DNA from 2 places in the Roseomonas sp. SRI_022 genome. Region 2 is predicted to be linked to the other one. Evidence: riboswitches for the same ligand, from Rfam matches in the RefSeq annotation. Region 2 holds a riboswitch; the other holds the start of a gene.
What was found. A riboswitch is a leader RNA that binds a small molecule or an ion and turns the genes downstream of it on or off. The one in region 2 is predicted to bind cobalamin.
Positions count from the first base shown of each region.

Region 1: it holds a riboswitch for cobalamin, as region 2 does, so the genes downstream of both, metE (5-methyltetrahydropteroyltriglutamate--homocysteine S-methyltransferase) here and AC2YHJ_RS25480 (TonB-dependent receptor plug domain-containing protein) in region 2, are expected to answer to the same signal.

Region 1 covers NZ_JBYCZL010000011.1:87,873-94,954, forward strand. The annotation lists gene AC2YHJ_RS12995 (Gfo/Idh/MocA family oxidoreductase) at 1-523, shown strand, start outside; gene AC2YHJ_RS13000 (ketopantoate reductase family protein) at 539-1,606, shown strand; gene AC2YHJ_RS13005 (ketopantoate reductase family protein) at 1,610-2,524, shown strand; gene AC2YHJ_RS13010 (SDR family NAD(P)-dependent oxidoreductase) at 2,623-3,396, shown strand; gene AC2YHJ_RS13015 (DUF1254 domain-containing protein) at 3,480-4,925, opposite strand; cobalamin riboswitch at 5,150-5,371, shown strand; gene metE (5-methyltetrahydropteroyltriglutamate--homocysteine S-methyltransferase) at 5,438-7,082, shown strand, end outside.
Region 2 covers NZ_JBYCZL010000038.1:35,399-42,480, forward strand. The annotation lists gene AC2YHJ_RS25450 (ABC transporter permease) at 1-256, opposite strand, end outside; gene osmF (glycine betaine ABC transporter substrate-binding protein OsmF) at 292-1,224, opposite strand; gene AC2YHJ_RS25460 (CBS domain-containing protein) at 1,422-1,847, shown strand; gene AC2YHJ_RS25465 (CaiB/BaiF CoA transferase family protein) at 1,914-3,131, shown strand; gene AC2YHJ_RS25470 (enoyl-CoA hydratase) at 3,137-3,931, shown strand; gene AC2YHJ_RS25475 (exopolysaccharide biosynthesis protein) at 4,103-4,777, shown strand; cobalamin riboswitch at 4,994-5,212, shown strand; gene AC2YHJ_RS25480 (TonB-dependent receptor plug domain-containing protein) at 5,362-7,082, shown strand, end outside.

The sequences.
Region 1 (7,082 bases), on a different contig from region 2:
GTCCTGGGACGCGATCCGCGTCGCACCCTTCCGGCCGCGCAGCCTGGATGTGTCGGTGGTGCTGGACCTGATGATCCATGACATCGACCTCATCATCGAACTCGCGGGTGGCGAGCCGGAGGCGGTCGAGGCGGTGGGTTCCGCCGTCGCCTCCGACCTGCCGGACTTCGCCGTGGCGCGGCTGCGCTTTCCCGGCGGGCGCGCGGCGGTGATCACCGCGTCGCGTGTCTCGCTCGCGATGGAACGGCGCCTGCGCGTGCTCGGCACCGAAGGCGAGATGAGCGTGAACTTCTTAGAACGCTCACTCGCGGTGCTGCGCCGCGGCGGGGCGGAAGCGGTCGCGACCATGCCGGGCTCGGGCATCGACCGCGCGACCTGGACCGACCATGACAGCCTGGAGGCCGAGCAGGCCGCCTTCGTGGCCGCCTGTCTGGACGGCGCGCCGGTTGTGGTGGACGGTGCGGCCGGGCGGCGGGCGCTGAAGGTGGCGCTCGCGGTGGAGGCCGCGATCCGCGGCGCGTAAGAGGAAACGTATCGAATGGACAAGCCACGCATCGCCATCGTCGGCGCCGGCGCGGTCGGGGGTTACGCGGGGTCCTACATGGCCCAGGCGGGCCACGACGTGACCTTCATCGACCCGTGGCCCGAGCATGTCGAGGCGATGCGCTCGCGTGGCCTGACCATCCAGCACCTGAAGGACGTGCCCGAGTTCACCGTGCCGGTGAAGGCGATCCACCTGACGGAGTTGCAGTCCTTCGCCAAGCAGAAGCCGGTGGACATCGCCTTCGTCTGCATGAAGTCCTACGACACCGCCTGGGCGACGGCGATGATCGCGCAGTATCTCTCACCGGGCGGCTACGTCGTCTCCCTGCAGAACTGCATCAATGAGGAAGTGATCGCGGGCATCGTCGGTTGGGGCCGCGTGCTGGGTGCGATCGCCTCGCTGATCACGGTGGAATTGTCCGCACCTGGCCTCGTGAAGCGGGCGGCCGGCAAGTCGGGTGCGTCGCACACCGTCTATCGCGTGGGCGAGCCGCATGGTCGGGTCTCGCCTCGTTCAGAATACATCACCTCCCTGGTCGCGCTGTCGGATTCCGCGCTGACCACGACCAACCTGTGGGGCGAGCGCTGGTCGAAGCTGGTGGCGAACGTCATGGGCAACGGCATCGCGGCGGCAACCGGTCTTCTGGCCAAGGAAGCGACGGCCGATGACGCCATCCGCGCCTTCGCCGCGCGGCTGGGGTCGGAGGCGATCCGCGTCGGCCAGGCGCTCGGCTACGACCTGGAGGAGATACTGCACCTCGACGCCGAGATCATCGCCAAGGCCGGCGAGGGCGACGACGCCGCGCGGAAGGCCTACGACGCGCAGCGCCTCGCCGATACGCAGAAGCCGGGCGGCGGGGCGCATCGCGCCTCGATGGGCCAGGACATGGTCAAGGGCAGGCGCACCGAGATCGAATACCTCAATGGCTTCGTCGTCGCGCGCGGTGCCGAGATCGGCATCGCAGCCCCCGCCAACGCCGCGCTGACCGAGATCGTCAAGCGCGTCGAGCGCGGCGATGCCGCCCCATCGCCGGACCTGATTCGCGGCCTGCGGCTGAACTGACCGATGGGCGCGCCGGTCATGAAGATCGCCGTGATGGGTGCCGGCTCGGTCGGCTGCTATTACGGTGGCATGCTCGCCCGGGCGGGTGCGCCGGTCACGCTGGTCGGGCGCCGGCAGCATGTCGATGCGGTGAGTGAGCGCGGCCTTCTGCTGGAGATCGGCGAGGACCGCATAGCCGTGCCGATGGCCGCCACCACCGAGCCCAGCGGCGTGGCCGAGGCTGACATCGTGCTGTTCTGCGTGAAGTCGGGCGACACGGAAGCGGTGGGGCGCCAGATCGCGCCGTATCTGCGTCCGGACGTCACGATCCTCAACCTGCAGAACGGCGTGGACAATGCCGACAGGCTGCGGCCCGTCGTGGGAAGGACCGTCGTGCCGGTCGCCGTCTATGTCGCGACCGCGATGGCCGGGCCGGGCCATGTGAAGCACCACGGCCGCGGCGAACTGGTGATGGGCCCTTGTGCGATGGGCGAACGGATCGTCGCGCAGTTCAGCGCCGCCGGCATCCCGACACGCATCTCCGACAACGCGGTCGATGCGCTCTGGGCGAAGCTGATCGTGAACTGCGCCTACAATGCGCTCTCGGCACTGACGCAGCTTCCCTATGGCCGCCTGCTGCCCATGGAGGGCGTCCAGGAGGTCATGACCGATGTCGTTGCCGAATGCGTCGCGGTGGCGAACGCATCCGGCGTGACGGTCGCCCCGGACGTCCTGGCGGGCGTCCTCGGTCTCGCCGCCAGCATGCCGGGGCAGCGATCTTCGACGGCGCAGGACCTGGCCCAGGGCAAGCCGACCGAGATCGACCACCTCAACGGCTTCGTCATCCGGCGCGGCGCGGCGCTCGGCATTCCGACACCGGCGAACCGGGTATTGCACACGCTGGTGAAGGCGGCAGAGGCCACGGCGCGGGGCGCCTGACAGGATCAGGGCCCGACCGATCGGTCGGGTGCCCTTGCCAGCGCCCGGCCGCCGCGCGACCCTTTCCTTAACGACACCTGAGGGGAAGGAAACAGACCATGCGCAATCCGATGGAACTGACGGGCCGCACCGTCATCGTCACCGGCACCGGCCAGGGGATCGGCCGGGCCATCTCCGAACTCGTGCTCGATCTCGGCGGCAACCTTGTCATGGTCGAACGCAACCCGCAGACCTTCGCCGATGTTTCCGCCGCGCTGGGCGGGGACCGCACGCTGGCGGTGCGGGGCGACGTGTCGGACGAAGCGTTCTGCGCCTCGGTCGTCGATCAGGCGGTGGCGCGCTTCGGCGCGGTGCATGGCCTAGTGAACAATGCCGGCATCACCCGCCCCGCGATGATCGAGAAGATGACCCTGCCGCAATGGCAGGCGGTGCTTGAGGTGAACCTGACCGCCGTGCACCTGATGCAGCAGGCCGTCGGCCGCCACATGATCGCCCGCGCGCGCGCCGGCGAGACCAGCCCGGGCGCGATCGTCAACATCTCCTCCACTGCCGGTAAGCGCGGTTCCATTGGGCAGGTGAACTATGCCGCGGCGAAATCGGGCGTCTTCGGCATCACCATGACCGGCGCGCTGGAATGGGCGCGCTATGGCGTCCGGGTGAACAGCGTCGGTTTCGGCACGGTCGAGACGCCGATGACCGAGACCGTGCGCTCCGAACGGTTCCGCGAACGGACGCTGGCGCGCATCCCGCTCGGCCGCATCGCGCTGCCGGCCGAAGTCGCGCCGCTGATCTGCTTCCTGCTGTCGGACGCCGCCTCCTTCATCACCGGCCAGAACTGGATCGAGGATGGCGGCAGCATCATGCACGCGTAGGTTGCGGGCACTTTAGGCTTTTAGGTTTTTATCCCTTTTATCGCTTTATCGGGGGTGGCGCGCGGGCCACCCCCGATCGCGTTTCAGCCGACCTTCAGGACCCGCGGCGGTGTCCAGGTGCCGTTGAGGATCGAAGGTGCGTCCGCCTTGGGCCAATACATCCGCAGCATCGGGATGAAATCCCCGGCCGGGGCCGGCAGCCAGTTGCTCTCCAGCTCCGCACCGGGTGATTCGCGCTGGAAATACAGCGTCGTCGAACCGTCGGCATTGGCCTTGAGGTTGTTGCGCGGGCTGACAGTGAACTTGTTCAGCCGGTTGGGCACGAACCACCAGCCCTGGTCGATCTCATACATGGTGATCGACCAGAAGCCGTTGACCGGCGGCGTCTGCCCCGCCGGGAAGGTCAGGGTGTAGCGGTTCGCCCCGTTCAGCGTCCGTCCCTCGCTGTCCACGGTCGTGTAGGGATAGACCGCGTCGTCCTCGAGATTGGCCGGCCAGCCGAAGGCCGCGACCAGCGCGCGCTTCATGTAGTCGGTGCCATAGCGCCCGAGGCCCTTGGTGATGATCCAGCCATTGACCATCGTGCCCATCGCGACGCGATTGGCCTCGATGGCCCGCAAGGCACGCTGCGGCAGGTCGCGCAGGCTCTCGCGCGCGGCGGCGGGCAGCTTCGACGCATCGAAGGGCTGGCCCGGCACGATGCCGACCTGCGCCATGCGGGCGAGCATCGGCGCATCCTCCGGTGCCGGCGGAGCGGCCCCGCCCATCAGCCGCGCCATGCGGGTGAAGTAGTCCTCGGCGGACAAGCCGAGGATCACCGATTGCGGCTTGTCGGTCATGCTGAAGCCGGGGTTCGGGTCCACCGGCGGGGCACGGAAGGTGTAGTTGCTGCCGAAGGCCGAGAGCGGCGTCAGCTTGTACTGGGCCTGCAAGGCGTTGACCGCGGCGTAGTCGGCGTCCGTGCCATCCGCGAAGGTACGCCCCAGGATGACGAGGTAGCGGGTCGGCGAACTGATCCGCGTCATCCCCGCCGGCACCTGCCCCGACCAGCCCGGCCCGGTGATCAGGAAATTCGCCGCCTTTCCGCCCGTGGTGCGGGTGCCGGGCGATTCCACGACCGGCATCCACAGGCTGTACATGGGGAACAGAAAGAAGCGGTTGCCCATGTCGGGATGCGAGAAGACCATCGGTTCCGCGCCGAGGTCGAGCCAGGCGAGCGAATACAGGGTGTCGGCATTCGGCGCCGAGACACCCCGGTAGTCCGCCGGTGGGTAGCGGGGCACATTGATGAACTGCCCCATCGGGGCTTGCAGCCCACGCATTTCGGGCACGTTCGACATCTGCACCCGCGTCACCTCGGTGGTGATCAGCGAGTAGCCGTAGATATAGGCATCCATCAGCACCTGCGCCGCATCGCTGGTGTGGGCGGCTGGCATCTCGGATGGCTGCGCCCCGGCCCGACCGGCAGCGAGCAGCGGAGCCGCAAGCGTGGACGCCGCGACGACGCCGCGCCTGGTAACGATGGACATGCGTGATCTCTCCTGCAGCGGCATCGTGGTGGCGGGCCGCCTGGCGCGCCTGGTCCCGCGATGCGGTGTCGCAATGGATGTTACCCGCGCATCGGGCCGGCGTCCGAATGAAAGGCTATCCAGATTCGGCGCGAAGACACGACCCTGCAGCGATGAGACAGCATAATAGGAATTATATCCGATCGCCAGCGCAAATTCGGCGCTTGCATCAGAAAGACATACAGATATCCTTATGAGGCGTTGGTCCTGCGCGAGCGGGCGTAAGAGGGAACGCCGTATGCGGGGATCGCCCCCGTCAGTCGGCGGCTGCCCCAGCAACTGTCGGCGGTGAGCCGCCGGCCCTTCCGCAGTGCCACTGCGGGCCACTGCACGGTCCACCGTGCGGGAAGGCGGGCCGGTGGTGGCGACCCGCAAGCCAGGAAACCTGCCGGCGCCGCCGACCCGCCTTCATCCGCGGGCAGCGCCACCCTTTGGCCGCCGGGCTGGGTGCACCGGGGGCGGAGACGCACGCGATGACCATCGCAGCCACCCTCGGCTACCCCCGCATCGGCCCACGCCGCGAATGGAAGGCCGCGCTTGAGGCCCATTGGACCGGCACGCTCGATGAGGGCGGCCTGCACGCCGTCGGTGCCGTGCTGCGTGGCAATGCGCGGGCCACGCAGCGCGGTGCGGGCATCGGCCATGTCGCCTCGGCTGATTTCGCGCTCTACGACCATGTGCTGGAAACCGCGCTCGCCTTCGGCGCCATCCCGCAGGGCTACGGCTGGGGCGGGCAGGGGCCGGCGAGCCTCACGACGCTGTTCGCCCTGGCGCGCGGGGCGCGTGGCAACGCGGCGGAGCGTGAGGCCGGCGTCGCGCCGGACGCCCCGGCGCTTGAGATGACCAAGTGGTTCGACACCAACTACCACTACCTGGTGCCGCGCCTGTCGGCCGCCACGCGCTTCCGCCTGCTGCACAACCGCTGGGCCGAGGCCGTCGTCGAGGGTCTGGCCGGGAATTGCCGCACGCGCCCCGTGCTGCTCGGCCCCGTCTCCTTCCTGCTGCTGTCCAAGACCGAGGATGGCGTCGCACCGCTCTCGCTGCTGCCCGCCCTGCTGCCGGCCTATGAGGCCGCGCTGCGCGGCATCGCGGAGGCCGGCGCATCCTGGGTGCAGATCGACGAGCCCTGCCTGGTGACGGACCTGCCGGCCGACGCGGCGGAGGCCTATGCGGCGGCCTTCCGGCGCTTGGCGGATGCCGCGCCGGGGCTGCGGCTGCTGCTCGCGACCTATTTCGGCGGGCTGCGCGACAATCTGCCGATTGCCGCCGGGTTGCCGGTGCATGGGCTGCATCTGGACCTGACGCGCGGGCGCGATGGGCTGGACGCGGCGCTCGATGCGCTGCCGGCGGATCGCTGGCTGTCGCTCGGCGTCGTCGATGGCCGCAATGTGTGGCGGACGGATCTGCGCGCGGCGCTCGCGACGCTGCGCGGCGTCGCCGGGCGGCGCGGCACGCGGCAATTGCTGGTCGCGCCGAGCTGCTCGCTGCTTCACGTGCCGCACACGCTGGCACGGGAGGATGCGCTCGATCCCAAGCTGAAGCGCCGCCTCGCCTTCGCGGAGGAGAAGCTTGCGGAGATCGCGGCACTGGCCCGTGGCCTCGATGAGGGTGAGGGCGTCATCGCCGCCGCGCTGGCGGACTCCGACCGTGCCCTGGCCGAATGGCGCGCCGATCCGCGCGTCCATGACGCAGGCGTCGCCGCGGCGGTCGCTGCCGTGACGCCGCGCATGGCGCAGCGTGTCTCGGCCTATCCGCAGCGTGCGGCCGCGCAGCAGCACCGCCTGAACCTGCCGCCCTTCCCGGTGACGAGCATCGGATCGTTCCCGCAGACCGCCGAGATCCGCAGGGCGCGCGCCGACCACGCGCGCGGTGTGCTGGGCAGCGCCGACTACACCGCGCGGATGGAAGCACTGACCGCGGAGGCGATCGCCTGGCAGGAGGCGGAGGGCGTGGATGTCCTCGTCCATGGCGAGTTCGAGCGCAACGACATGGTCAAGTATTTCGGGGAGCAGTTGCAGGGCTACGCCTTCACCAGGCATGGCTGGGTGCAGTCCTATGGCAGCCGCTGCGTCGCGCCGCCGATCATCTGGGGCGATGTCTCCCGCCCCGAGCCGATGA
Region 2 (7,082 bases):
CCGCCGCTGAGGACCCGGCCAACCGCGTCGCGACATCGCCGAGCGCGCCGAGCAACCCGCACAGCGCGACGGCGCAGGCCAGCACCGCCACGCGGCCCGGCAGCACCGCCGCCGCCAGGGCAGCCAGCGCCGCCGGCACCAGGAAGCCCAGGGCCTGCGCCTCGCCCGGCGCGATCACCCGTGGCGGCACGATGCGGTTCGGTGCCAGCACCGCCAGACCGAGCAACACCGGCGCCAGCACGGCGAACAGCAGCACTGCCGCCTCGATCGGTCCCGCGCGGTGCGCCGGTGTCAGCGGAGCAGCCCCGCAGCGGCGAGATGCGCGCGCGCGACCTCCCGCGCCGGCCGTCCCTCCACCGCGATGCGCGCGTTCAGGCTCTGCAGCACCGTCAGTTCCAGCGTGCGGAAAGCCGGGGCGAGCAACTCCTCGATGCGCGGATTGGCGCGCAGCACGGCACCGCGAATGGTCGGCGCTGGGTTGTAGACCGGCTGCACGCCCTTGGTGTCCTCGAGCACGACGAGATCAAGCGCGGCGATGCCGCCATCGGTGCCATAGACCATCGCCGCGTTCACGCCGTTCAGCTGCTGCGCGGCGGCGCGCATCGTCACCGCCGTGTCTCCGCCGGGCAGCACCAGCAGGCGATCCGACGGCAGGGTGAATCCATAGGCCTGCTGGAAGGCCGGAAGGGCGGCGGGGCTTTCGACGAATTCCGCCGACGCGGCCAGCTTGAAGGGCCGCCCCGCGGCGATGTGCGGCCCGAGGTTCTCAAGCGTGCGCAGGTTCGCCGAGCGCGCGAGATCGGCGCGCACCGCGATCGCCCATGTGTTGTTCGCCGGCGCCGGCTGCAGCCAGGCGATGTCGTTGCGCTGCGCGTCCAGTTCGCGGACCTTCTCATACCCCGCGCGGGCATCCTTCCAGGCCGGGTCGGCCTCCATCTGGAAGAAGAAGGCGCCGTTGCCGGTGTATTCCGGATAGATGTCGATCTCGCCGGCCAGGATCGCCGTGCGCACGATGCGCGTCGGGCCGAGCGGCACACGGTTCTCGACGCGCATGCCACCGGCTTCCAGCAGCAGCGCGATCATCTGGCCGAGCAGCCCGCCCTCGGTGTCGATCTTGCTGGCGACGACGACCGGTCGCGCCTGGGCAAGGGCGGGTGCCGCGAGCAGGGTCGCGCCGGCAGCGATCAGGCCATGACGGCGGGTCATTCCAGCGATGCGGATCATCTCGCGCTCCTCCTGCTTCCCGATGGCCCGGAGACTGCCACGCAAGACGCGGCCTCCGCGACCCCGGGGAGCGGCGCGGTCATGAAATCCTCAACCGCTGCCCGGCCCGCGCGCTATAGTGGTGCCCTGGCACGGCCGCCGCAGCCCCTGCCCGCGCCGCGTGCCGCCCCCCGGAAGCCACGCAGGAGCTTCAGCCCATGAAGGATCGCCCGCTGATCAGTGTCGCGCCGCATCGCGATGTCGTGTGCCTGCTTCCTGAAGCCACGGTGCAACTGGCCTGCACCCGCATGCGGGAGGTCCAAGCCACCGCGGTGCTTGTGACCGATGCGCAGGGCCATTTGCTGGGCATCTTCACAGGCCGCGACGCGATCTGCCGCATGCTGGCCGAGGGCCGCGACGCCGCGGTGACGACGTTGGGGGAGGTGATGACGCCGAAGGTCGAGGCACTGGGTCCGCGCGACCGCGCCATCGATGCGCTGCACCTGATGCATGACGGCGGCTTCCGCCACCTGCCGGTCGTCGAGGCCGGCCAGGTGCGCTCCCTCGTGCTGCGCAGCGACTTCCGGGCGCTGGAACGCGCGCAGATCGAGGTCGAGGAGCAGATCTTCGCCAGCATCCGGTAGCGCTGGCCCCCTGCCCTAGGCACCTCCGCCGCCCCGCCCTAGTCTTGGCGGGACGGAGGACGAAGCATGCCGGAAAGCCACATCGACCCGAAGCTCGCGCAGGAGGCGACGCTGCCGCTCGCCGGCATCCGCGTGCTGGACCTGACGCTGGCGCGTGCCGGCCCGACCTGCGTGCGTCACCTGGCGGATTGGGGGGCCGAGGTGATCCGCGTCGAGCCACCGTCCTTCAATGACGGCCTCGGCGGATCGCGGGATGGCTATGACTTCCAGAACCTGCACCGCAACAAGCGGTCGATCGCGCTCGACCTGAAGACCGAGGAGGGCAAGAAAGCCTTCTTCGAACTGGCCAAGACCGCGGACGTGCTGGTCGAGAACATGCGCGTGCGGGTGAAGCACCGCCTCGGCATCGGGCCGGAGCAGGTGCGGGCGGTGAATCCGCGCCTCGTCTATGCGTCGATCTCGGGCTTCGGCCAGACCGGGCCGTATTCCGAGCGCGCCGGCGTCGATCAGATCGCCCAGGGCATGGGCGGCATGATGACGATCACCGGCGAGAAGGGCCGCGGGCCAATGCGCGCAGGCATTCCCTTCGTCGACCTCACCGCGGGCAACCTGCTTGCGCTGGCGGTGATGATGGCGCTGTGGGATCGCCAGAAGACCGGCAAGGGGCGCTGGGTGCACACCTCCCTGCTGGAATCCATGGTCTTCATGCTGGACCTGCAGGCGGCGCGCTACCTGATGGACGGGGAAGTGCCGGGCCAGGCCGGCAATGACCACCCCGTGAACATCCCGATGGGTGCCTTCGAGACCGCCGACAAGCCGGTGAACATCGCCGCCTCCTCGCCCAAGATGTGGGCGCAGTTCGCCGAGGCCGTCGGCCATCCCGAATGGCTCGAGGTCGAGGAATGGAAGACCGCCAAGGGCCGCAGCGCCGACCGCGCGCGCCTGAACGCGGCGATCACCGACGTGTTCAAGCAGAAGCCATCCGAACATTGGATCGACCTGCTGGAGCGGATCGGCATTCCCTGCGGGCCGATCAACAAGGTGGACCAGGTCTTCGCAGACCCGCAGGTGCAGCATCTGCGCATGGCCATGCCCATCACCATCCCGGGGCGCGGGGAAACGAACCTCGTCTCCACCGCCATCAACATCGAAGGGCATGAGAGCGAGGTGCGCCGCATCCCGCCGCGGCTCGGCGAGCATTCCGCCGAGATCCTGCGGGAACACGGCTACAGCGACGACGACGTGGCCCGCCTGCGCGGCCTCGGCGTGATCGGCGAGGCCTGAGCGCGATGGAGTTCGCTGACGGGAAGATCCTCGCCGAGATCAAGGACGGCGTCGGGCGCATCACCTTCAACCAGCCCGAGAAGCGCAACGCCATGTCGGTCACGATGTGGGCCGGCATGGGCGAGGCGCTGGACATCTTCGAGGCCGACGCATCGGTGCGCTGCATCGTGCTGACCGGCGCGGGGGACAAGGCCTTCGTGTCCGGCGCCGACATCAGCCAGTTCGACAAGCTGCGGTCCGATGCCGACGCACAGCGCGAATACAGCAAGCAGACGGCGGGGGGGCGGTTGAAGCTCGCTTCCTTCCCCAAGCCTGTGATCGCCGAGATCCGCGGCTTCTGCATGGGCGGCGGGCTTGGCATCGCCATGTCCTGCGACATCCGCATCGCAGCGGAAGGCAGCCAGTTCGGCATCCCCGCGGCGAAGCTCGGCATCGCCTATGGCTTCGACATGGTGCGGCACTTGGTGGACCTGGTCGGCCCCGCGCATGCCCACATGATCCTGATGACGGGCGAACGTTTCGACGCACAGGAAGCCCAGCGCGTCGGGCTGATCAACAAGGTCGTCGCCGCCGATGCGCTGGCCGATGAGGTGGCGAAGCTGACCGCGACGCTTGCCGTCAATGCGCCGCTGTCGCTCTACGCCAACAAGCGGACGGTGCAGGCCGTGCTGCAGGACCGTGCCGATCGCGACATGGCCGCGATCAATGCCGCCATGTCAGCCTGCTTCGACAGCGCCGACTATCAGGAAGGCCGCCGCGCCTTCATGGAAAAGCGCAGGCCGGCGTTTCAGGGCCGCTGAAGCGAGCGGCGGGGCGTCGCCGCAACCGGCGCCCCATCGGCGACCGCGCCTGACGGCGCGGTTGCTGAAATGACATGCGTGCGGGCATTTCGGTCGCCCTACCCGCTGTGCTACCCAACCCCGCCGGCCGGGCATGACCTGGCGAACCGGCCGACAGGGATGCGATCACGCGTGGATTCACATCACGAACAAGCTCTCCTGACCGAGCATGGCGTGGAAGTCGGGCTGGCCGCGGCCCATCCCGGCGCGCCGATATCCCGGCTTGTGGCCGAAGTGGCCGCGCAATGCAGCGGCGAGCGGATCACCCTTGGCGAGATGGCCGAGGCCTTCGGCGACCGCGCCTTCGGCCTGCTGATCCTGATGCTCTGCCTGCCCGGCCTGCTGCCCGGCATGGCATCCGTCTTCGGTACGCCGATGCTGATCCTCGGCGTCCAGATGGGCCTTGGCTTCCGCAAGCCGAAGCTGCCGGGCTTCATCGCGCGCCAGTCGCTCAAGCGCACGGACCTGTTGCGGCTGGCGCCGGGTTCGACCACCCGCGTCTCCCGCGCCATCGCCAAGATCGAACGCTGGGTGCGCCCGCGCCCGGGGACCTTCACCGGCCCCACCGCCGACAAGGTGGTCGGCTGGCTGACCGCCTATGCGGCGCTGATGCTGATCCTGCCCGGGCCGGGCACCAACGGCCCACCGGCCTTCGGGACCATCGTCATGGCGCTCGGCGTGGTGGAGAACGACAGCAAGGTGGTCGGCATCGGCATGGGCCTGACCCTGCTGGGCAACCTGTTCGCCACCGCGGTGCTCGGAGCCCTGATGTGGTTCGGCCTCGAGGCATTGCATTATATTTATTGAGACCGCGGATGCGTCGGCGCTGACCGCTCGGCCCGATGCCACGTATCGGGCCAGGAGCGCAAAGCGCGACCGCGCCCAGACCAACCGCCGTCCCCAACGCAACAGTGCGGGGCGCGAAGCCAAGCCGGCGAAGGCCGGCGCCGGCGCCTGAGGCCAGGCAAAGACTCCAGCGGCGCATGCAATGGGCCGCTGGACGCGACGCGGCGGCGCGGCCTAGGTTCCGCGCCATGCGCCGGTGGCCCGGAAGGGCTGAAACGGGAACGCGCGATGCGGTGATCCTCACTGCCCAAGCGCGGCTGCCCCCGCAACTGTAGGCGACGAGACCGGTCCCACGCGCCATTGTGCCCCTCCGGGTGCGAGAAGGCGGGACCGGCGGCGGGACACCCTCCCCGCCCCGTCGTGAGCCAGGAGACCGGCCGGCGCAGAGTTGTCTCGCGCGTGCCGGGCGGGGAGCACCGGCGCAACGGACCCAGGCTGCGTTCCATCCGGCGCGCGCCTCCGTCATGCGAGCACGACGCAAGCCCGCCCCGGTGCCAACACGGCACCAGGGCGAAACGCGGACCGTGCAACGGAGGGACCCCCGGATGAAACACCGGATCCTCGCCCTGATCGCCCTCACCCCCTTCGCCCCCGCCTGGGCGCAGGAGGTCTCCACCACCCCGGCCGTGCCCGACATGGTCGTCACTGCCACGCGCATCCCCACGCCGCGGGACCGCATCCCCGCCCCGGTCACTGTCATCGACCGCCAGACCATCCAGGAGAACGGTTACGTCACCCTGGCCGATGCGCTGGCGGCCGTGCCGGGCTTCCGCCTGCTGCAGGCGGGCGGCCTCGGCCAGCAGGCCTCCGGCTTCGCCCGCGGCGCCAATTCGCGGCAGGTGCTGGTGCTGATGAACGGCGTGCCGGTGAACGATCCATCGGAACCCAACGGCGCCTTCAACTTCGGCAATGAACTCCTCGGCGACATCGAACGCATCGAGGTCGTGCGCGGGCCGGTCTCCTCGCTCTATGGCTCCGCGGCGATCGGCGGCGTGGTGAACCTCATCACCCGCTCCGCACCCGCCGACCGCGTCGCAGCGCCCTATTTCGAAGCCGCCGGCGGGTCCAACAACACCGTGCGCGGCTTCGCCGGCATGGGCGGGACGGTCGGTGCGGTGGATTACCAGGTTACCGGCCAGGGCCTGTCCACGCGCGGGTCCAACGCCATGGCGCCGCGCTTCTACCAGAACGGCGGGGAACTCGACGGGCTGCGCTCGGCCATCGTCACCGCCCGGCTGGGCCTGACTCTGGGCGAGACCACCCCCGGCGAGGTCTTCGGCCGCACTCGCATCGAAGGACTGGTCCGTGGGCGCGAGAACACCGTCGGCCTCGACGACGTGCCCAATGACGACCCGAACTACACCGGGCAGGACCAGTCCTGGTTCGGCTACGTCCGCAGCGCGACCGACCTGTTCGGCGGCGCATGGACCACGGGCTTCACCCTCTCGGGCAGCACCAACCGGCGGCGCTACACCAACCTGCCCGATCCGGGGAACCCCTTCGGCTCGGCCGACGACCAGTACCGCGCGAGCCGCCAGGCCTTCTCCTGGGACAACACGCTGCGCTTCCCCGATGCCGGCGTGCTGACCGATGTCGTCATGCTGTTCGGCGGCCAGTGGGAACGCGAGACGGCGGACAGCGCCAATGGCTCCGCCTTCTTCCGCACCACCGTCGATGCGTCGCAGCGGTCCGGGGCGGGCTACGCCTCGATCCAGGGGCGGCTGTTCGACCGGCTCGATCTGACCGCGGGCCTCCGCTACGACGGGCCGGAAGGTTTCGACGGCTTCACCAGTTGGCGCCTCGGCGCGGTGCTCGCGCTGCCCGAGATCTCCTCCCGCCTGCGCGCGGCCGGCGGCACATCCTTCAAGGCGCCCTCGCTGTTCCAGCGCTTTGGCACGATCACCGGGTTCTTCCAGGGCAACCCGAACCTTCGCCCGGAGGACGGCATCGCCTGGGAAGCGGGCATCGAGACCGATATCGGGTCCTGGGCAACCATCTCCGCGCTGTATTTCGACAGCCGCATCAGCAACCTGATCAATTACGACCAGTCCTTCACCACGCTGATCAACGTGGACAGCGCACGCATCCGCGGCGGCGAGTTCGCCATCACGCTGCGCCCGACGGATTGGTTCTCCCTGACCGGCGCCTGGACCGTGCAGGAAGCGCGCGACACCACTAACGACCAGCCGCTGCCGCGCCGGCCACGCAACATCGCCAGCCTGACCATGCGCTTCTCCGCCCCCACTCCGTGGGACGGCCCGCGCAA